Regions from separate parts of the Streptomyces sp. NPDC101181 genome, predicted to be linked through region 2. Evidence: riboswitches for the same ligand, from Rfam matches in the RefSeq annotation. Region 2 holds a riboswitch; the other holds the start of a gene.
The links. A riboswitch is a leader RNA that binds a small molecule or an ion and turns the genes downstream of it on or off. The one in region 2 is predicted to bind glycine.

Region 1 (3,400 bases), on a different contig from region 2:
ATCTTGGCCCGCAGGTCCGCGACGTCGACCTCGCCGTCGTCGGCGGTCTTCACCACGACGACCCTCATGCCGGCCATGACGGCGCTGGCGGCGTTGGTGCCGTGCGCGGAGGACGGGATGAGGCAGACGGTGCGCTGGTCGTCCCCGTTGGCCCGGTGGTACGCCCGCACGGCGAGGAGACCGGCGAACTCGCCCTGGGAGCCCGCGTTGGGCTGGAGGGAGACCGCGTCGTAGCCGGTGACCTCCGCCAGGCGCTCCTCCAGCTCACGGATGAGGGTGAGGAAGCCGTGCGCCTGATCGGCCGGGGCGAAGGGGTGCAGCGCGCCGAACTCGGGCCAGGTGACGGACTCCATCTCGGCGGTGGCGTTCAGCTTCATCGTGCAGGAGCCGAGCGGGATCATGCCGCGGTCCAGCGCGTAGTCCCGGTCGGCCAGCTTGCGCAGGTAGCGCAGCATCGCGGTCTCGGAGCGGTGCTGGTGGAAGACCGGGTGGGTGAGGATGTCGTCGTTACGCAGCAGGTTCCCGGGCAGTGCGTCGGCGACCGTACCGTCCAGGGCCTCGATGTCGCCCTCGGCACCGAAGGCGGCCCAGACAGCGGCGACCTGGGACCGGGTGGTGGTCTCGTCGCAGGCGACGGAGACGTGGTCGGCGTCGACGAGGCGCAGGTTGACCCCGCGCTCCCGGGCGTCCGCGACGATTCCCGCGGCCTTGCCGACGGCCCGCACGGTGATCGTGTCGAAGAACGCGCCGTGCACGACCTCGGCCCCGGCGGTACGCAGCCCCTCGGCGAGGATCGCGGCGTAGCGGTGGGTGCGCCGGGCGATCGTCCGCAGGCCGTCGGGCCCGTGGTACACGGCGTACATGCCGGCCATCACGGCGAGGAGCACCTGCGCGGTGCAGATGTTGCTGGTGGCCTTCTCGCGGCGGATGTGCTGCTCGCGGGTCTGGAGGGCCAGGCGGTAGGCCTTGTCGCCGTCGGCGTCGACGGAGACCCCGACGAGGCGGCCGGGCAGCGAGCGGGCGAACTTCTCGCGGACCGCCATGAACCCGGCGTGCGGGCCGCCGAAGCCCATCGGCACGCCGAAGCGCTGGGTGGTGCCCACCGCGATGTCGGCGCCGAGCGCTCCGGGCGAGGTGAGCAGCGTCAGGGCCAGCAGGTCGGCGGCGACGGTGACGATCGCGCCCAGCTCGTGGGCCTGCTCGATCACCGGCTCGATGGCCCGCACCGCGCCGGAGGCGCCCGGGTACTGGAGCAGCACGCCGAAGACGCCGCGCTCGGCGATCCGCGCGGGAATGCCCTCGCTCAGGTCGGCGACGACGACCTCGACGCCGGTGGGCTCGGCGCGGGTCTCGATGACCGCGACGGTCTGCGGCAGGGTGTCGGCGTCGACCAGGAAGACGCCGTTCTTGACCTTGCCGACCCGCCGGGCGAGCGCCATCGCCTCGGCGGCCGCGGTGCCCTCGTCCAGCAGGGAGGCGCCGGAGGTGGGCAGCCCGGTCAGCTCGGCGACCATCGTCTGGAAGTTCAGCAGGGCCTCCAGGCGGCCCTGGGAGATCTCCGGCTGGTACGGCGTGTAGGCCGTGTACCACGCGGGGTTCTCCATGACGTTGCGCAGGATCACCGGCGGCGTGAAGGTGCCGTAGTAGCCGAGGCCGATCATCGGGGCCAGCACCTGGTTGCGGTCGGCCAGCGACCTCAGCTCCGCCAGGACCTCCGCCTCGGTGCGCGCCGAGGGCAGGTTCAGAGCCTCCGCGCTCTTGATCACGTCGGGCACCGCGGCGGCGGTCAGTTCGTCGAGGGAGCCGTAGCCGACCTGGGCGAGCATCTTCGCCTGCGCCCCGGCATCGGGCCCTATGTGGCGCTGCTCGAACGGAATGCCCTGCTCCAGCTGGGAGAGCGGAGTGCGACGGGGTGTCATGGTGGAGGCCTCCTGGTCCGACACGACCTGCGAGGGGCACCGCGGCGCGGGTGCCCGGACGGCCTCCCCCTCTGTCATCTCAACCTGAGAGCTTCACCGGCGCACCCGGGGGCGTGCAGGCTTTCACCGTCGGTGAGGGTCGAACCCGTCCGGTCTGCGCCCGCACGGAACCGCCCTGCTTTCCAGAGTGACCTCGTCCGTGCGGTACGGGGGCCTGAGAGATTCCGGGGAGGAGTTGCTCCTTCGGCGCCTCCGGATTCCGCACCGAAGGACTCTCCCGCACGGGGTCAGCAGCCAGTGCCAGCCTACCAGCGGCCTCCGCGCCGGGGCTTTCGAGTGGCCGATGCCACGAATCTGCACTTGTGTGGTGCTGGTGGGCCGCAGGGGCCGCCCTGAGCAGTCCGGGACCAGTGGGAGGCACCGTGCAGACGGATATCGATCCGCGCCGCCTGATCGGCCGCAAGGCCTTCGATCGCAAGGGCGCCAAGATCGGAACGGTGGATGAGGTCTATCTCGACGACGCGACGGGGGTTCCCGAGTGGGCGGCCGTACGCACCGGCCTGTTCAGCCGGGACGCCTTCGTCCCCCTGGAGCCCAGCGAGTTCACCGAGGACGCGCTGCACGTCCCCTTCGACCGGGGCCTGATCAAGAACGCGCCGGACTTCGGTGTGGGCAGGCATCTCTCGCCCGAGCAGGAACTGCAGCTGTACCGGCACTACGGGCTGGACGCCTCGCTCCCGGCGGAGCCCCCCGGCGACCGGGACTTCGGCAGGCTGGCGGGCCAGGAGGAGTAGTCCGGCGGCTCCCGGACGAGCGGCAGCGGGTCGGCGGGCCGCAGCCGCGGATCGTCGACGCGGAAGGTCAGCACCCGGCCGGGCGCGCTCCACGGCTCCTCGAACCGGACGGTGACCCGGCCGATGCCGCTGCCCTGCACCCAGCCGTGCCCGTGCTCCTCGTGGTGCACGTCGTGTCCGGCGGGCCAGCGCCGGGCGGCCCGCGCCTCGGCGCTTTCGATCTCGGGCTCCGCCGGGGCGCTCTCCTCTCCGTTGCCCGTCACGGCCGGCTCCCGCGCCTCCTCGGAGCGCCGTTCCAGCTCGCGGGCGTCGGCGGCCTGCGCGAACAGGTCCTCCTGGGTGAAGTCGGCCAGCCCTGTCACCCCGACCCCCAGCAGCCGTACGCCCCCGGTCGTGTCGACGGACTCCAGCAGCCGTCCCGCGGCCTCGCGCACCACCGTCGGATCGTCCGTCGGACCGCGGAGCGTCTCGGAGCGGGTCAGCGTGGAGAAGTCGTACCGGCGCACCTTCAGCACCACCGTGCGCCCCGACCGGTCGGCCCCGCGCAGCCGCTCCACGCACCGCACGGCCAGCCGCTCCACCTCGGCGCGCACCCGCACCCGGTCGTGCAGGTCGACATCGAAGGTGTCCTCCACGGATACGGACTTGGCGTCCCGCTCGGCGACCACCGGCCGGTCGTCCAGCCCC
Region 2 (3,400 bases):
CGGTCAGCACCTCTTCGAGCTCGTTGGCGGGCCATCCCTGCGGGGGGTGTGCCGGGGCGGGTGCCGGAATGTCCACTGCCTCTGTGCCTCTCTCAGCCCGTCGTCGCTTCTCGGCGCTCGCCGCCCGGCTGTGGTCGCCCCGGCGGTCGTCGCCCGGCCAGAACCCTAACCGGCACAGGCGGCCGGGGCCTCGCGGTCGGTGAAGGAGATGCTTCGCAGCGCGCTCGCGGCCTCGCGGTCCAGCAGGACCGCCGAGGCGCAGCCGGCGGGCAGCGCGCCGCGCTCGGTGTCGCGGATCAGCCGGGCGACCGCGTGGCGGTGCCGGGCGAAGGCGTAGCCGGAGACGCCGCGGCCGCGCTCGCGCTGGCCGCGGCGGGCCGTCTCGGGGTCCACGTCGAGCAGGAGCAGGTGCAGGGCGCGGCCCCGGCGCCCGGCGTGCCGGGCGAGCCAGCGGCGTACCCAGGTCTGTGTGCCGCAGTCGTGCACGACGACGGAGGCGCCGGAGCGCAGGACGGTCCAGAGGCCGAGGTAGTGGGCCGCGCGGACCAGGGGGCGGTAGAGGGCGTACGGGAGTAAGGGGGGCAGGGCCGCGGCCCAGCGGTCTCGGGTGTCCTGGGAGTCGATGGCGCGGCCGGTCACGGTGTGCCGGATCAAGGTGGACTTGCCGCCGCCGGGGAGGCCGGAGACGACCACGATGTCCCCGGCGGTGAAGTCGAGGCCGTCGGGTCCGTGTCCGGGGCGCCCGCGCAGATCACGTACCACCGGGGCGCGCTCGGTCAGCAGCTCCCGCGCCGGAGCGCCGGACTGTGCGGGCACCGCCCCGGGTGCGGCTCCGGTGACCGGTGTCGACCGCTGCAACGTCATGCCCATCCCCCTGCCGTCGAGCCGCCCCCACCTGCTCCAGAAGTGTAAAGAATCGGCAAGGTCGCACAACCGCGCCCGCCGTTCGCGGGGACGTCGAGGACCGGCCTCCCGCTCCGCCGCGATGCGTGCGATGATGGCCGCGCCAACTGCATACCGGCCGTTCGAATCCGCGCGGGAGAGTTCCGGCCACACTGTGGGCCGGGCGCCGAAGGAGCAAGATCCTCCCTTGAATCTCTCAGGCCCCGTACCGCGTGGATGAGGCAGATCTGAAAAGCGGGCCGCTCCGCGGCTCCACCCAAGGTGCAAGCCGACCCCCGTGACCGGGGGGCGCTCCGGTGCGGGCAACAGCCCCGCGGGGCTGTCGGCGAACCTCTCAGGTTCCGATGACAGATGGGGAGGATTTCCGTCCTGACGTCGTCATGCCCTGGAGCCGTATCCATGAGCACTGCCCCCCGTCTCACCGCCCTCGACACCCTGCACCGCTCGCTCGGCGCCACCATGACCGACTTCGCCGGCTGGGACATGCCCCTGCGGTACGCCAGCGAGCGCGACGAGCACCACGCCGTACGCACCCGGGCCGGGCTCTTCGACCTCTCCCACATGGGCGAGATCGCGGTCACCGGACCCCAGGCCGCGGCCTTCCTGAGCTACGCGCTGGTGGGCAACATCGCCACCGTCGGCAACGGCCGGGCCCGCTACACGATGATCGTCCAGGAGGACGGCGGCATCGTGGACGACCTGATCGTCTACCGCCTGGGCGAGACGGAGTACCTGGTGGTCGCCAACGCGGGCAACGCGCAGACCGTGCTGGACGCGCTGACCGCGCGGGCCGCGGGCTTCGACGCCGAGGTGCGCGACGACCGGGACGCCTACGCGCTGCTCGCGGTGCAGGGCCCGGAGTCCCCGGCGATGATGAAGGCCGTCACCGACGCCGACCTGGACTCTCTGAAGTACTACGCGGGCCTGCCGGGCACGGTCGCCGGGGTCCCGGCGCTCATCGCCCGTACCGGCTACACCGGCGAGGACGGCTTCGAGCTGTTCGTCGCCCCCGAGCACGCCGAGCGGCTGTGGCGGGCGCTGAGCGAGGCCGGGGAGCCGCACGGGCTGATCCCCTGCGGCCTCTCCTGCCGGGACACGCTGCGGCTGGAGGCGGGGATGCCGCTCTACGGGCACGAGCTGACCACGGAGCTGACCCCGTTCGACGCGGGTCTCGGCCGGGTCGTGAAGTTCGAGAAGGAGGGCGACTTCGTCGGGCGCGAGGCGCTGAAGGCCGCTGCCGGGCGCGCCGAGACCGCCCCGCCGCGCAAGCTGGTCGGCCTGGTCGCCGAGGGCCGCCGGGTCCCCCGTGCGGGCTTCCCCGTCGTCGCGGACGGCACGGTGATCGGCGAGGTCACCTCGGGCGCCCCCTCCCCCACCCTGGGCAGGCCGATCGCCATGGCCTACGTGGACGCGGCCTTCGCCGCGCCGGGCACCCAGGGCGTGGGCGTGGACATCCGGGGCACGCACGAGCCGTACGAGGTCGTCGCGCTGCCGTTCTACAAGCGCCAGAAGTGATATTCCGGCAGACGTGACACCCGGCCGGTGCGGCCTCCGGTGACGAGCCGGGCCCTCGCTCCCGGCGTCGCCGACGTCACGCCGCCGCGTCTCACCCCGTAAGACCACCGTTCATCAGCACTCCCCCGCGTACAGGAGAATTCAGGACATGAGCAACCCCCAGCAGCTGCGGTACAGCAAGGAGCACGAGTGGCTGTCGGCCGTCGAGGACGGCGTCGCCACGATCGGCATCACGGAGTACGCGGCCAACGCGCTCGGTGACGTCGTCTACGCCCAGCTTCCCGAGGTCGGTGACACGGTGACCGCGGGCGAGACCTGCGGCGAGCTGGAGTCGACCAAGTCGGTCAGCGACCTGTACTCGCCGGTGACCGGTGAGGTGACGGCGGCCAACCAGGACGTCGTGGACGACCCCTCGCTGGTGAACTCCGCTCCCTTCGAGGGCGGCTGGCTGTTCAAGGTGCGCGTCACGGATGAGCCGGCCGATCTGCTCTCCGCCGACGAGTACACCGCGTTCTCCGGCAACTGAGACCCAAGGGACCCCCTGATGTCGCTTCTGAACTCCTCCCTCCACGAGCTGGACCCGGACGTCGCCGCCGCCGTCGACGCCGAGCTCCACCGTCAGCAGTCCACCCTCGAAATGATCGCCTCGGAGAACTTCGCTCCGGTCGCGGTCATGGAGGCGCAGGGCTCCGTTCTCACCAACAAGTACGCCGAGGGCTACCCGGGCCGCCGCTACTACGGTGGCTGTGAGCACGTCGACGTCGTCGAGCAGATCGCGATCGACCGGATCAAGGCCCTGTTCGGCGCCGAGGCCGCGAACGTGCAGCCGCACTCCGGCGCCCAGGCGAACGCCGCCGCGATGTTCGCGCTGCTGAAGCCGGGCGACACGATCATGGGTCTCAACCTGGCCCACGGCGGTCACCTGACCCACGGCATGAAGATCAACTTCTCCGGCAAGCTCTACAACGTGGTCCCCTACCAC

Region 1: linked by a shared signal. The riboswitch ahead of gcvP (aminomethyl-transferring glycine dehydrogenase) and the one ahead of gcvT (glycine cleavage system aminomethyltransferase GcvT) in region 2 are both predicted to bind glycine.

The regions. Positions count from the first base shown of each region.
Region 1 is NZ_JBIWOX010000008.1:9,444-12,843, reverse strand. It holds gene gcvP (aminomethyl-transferring glycine dehydrogenase) at 1-1,919, opposite strand, end outside; glycine riboswitch at 2,112-2,209, opposite strand; gene ACIRRU_RS14045 (PRC-barrel domain-containing protein) at 2,342-2,713, shown strand; gene ACIRRU_RS14040 (DNA polymerase IV) at 2,635-3,400, opposite strand, start outside.
Region 2 is NZ_JBIWOX010000001.1:272,699-276,098, forward strand. It holds gene ACIRRU_RS01190 (enhanced serine sensitivity protein SseB) at 1-76, opposite strand, end outside; gene ACIRRU_RS01195 (AAA family ATPase) at 166-864, opposite strand; glycine riboswitch at 1,027-1,124, shown strand; gene gcvT (glycine cleavage system aminomethyltransferase GcvT) at 1,303-2,418, shown strand; gene gcvH (glycine cleavage system protein GcvH) at 2,567-2,944, shown strand; gene glyA (serine hydroxymethyltransferase) at 2,963-3,400, shown strand, end outside.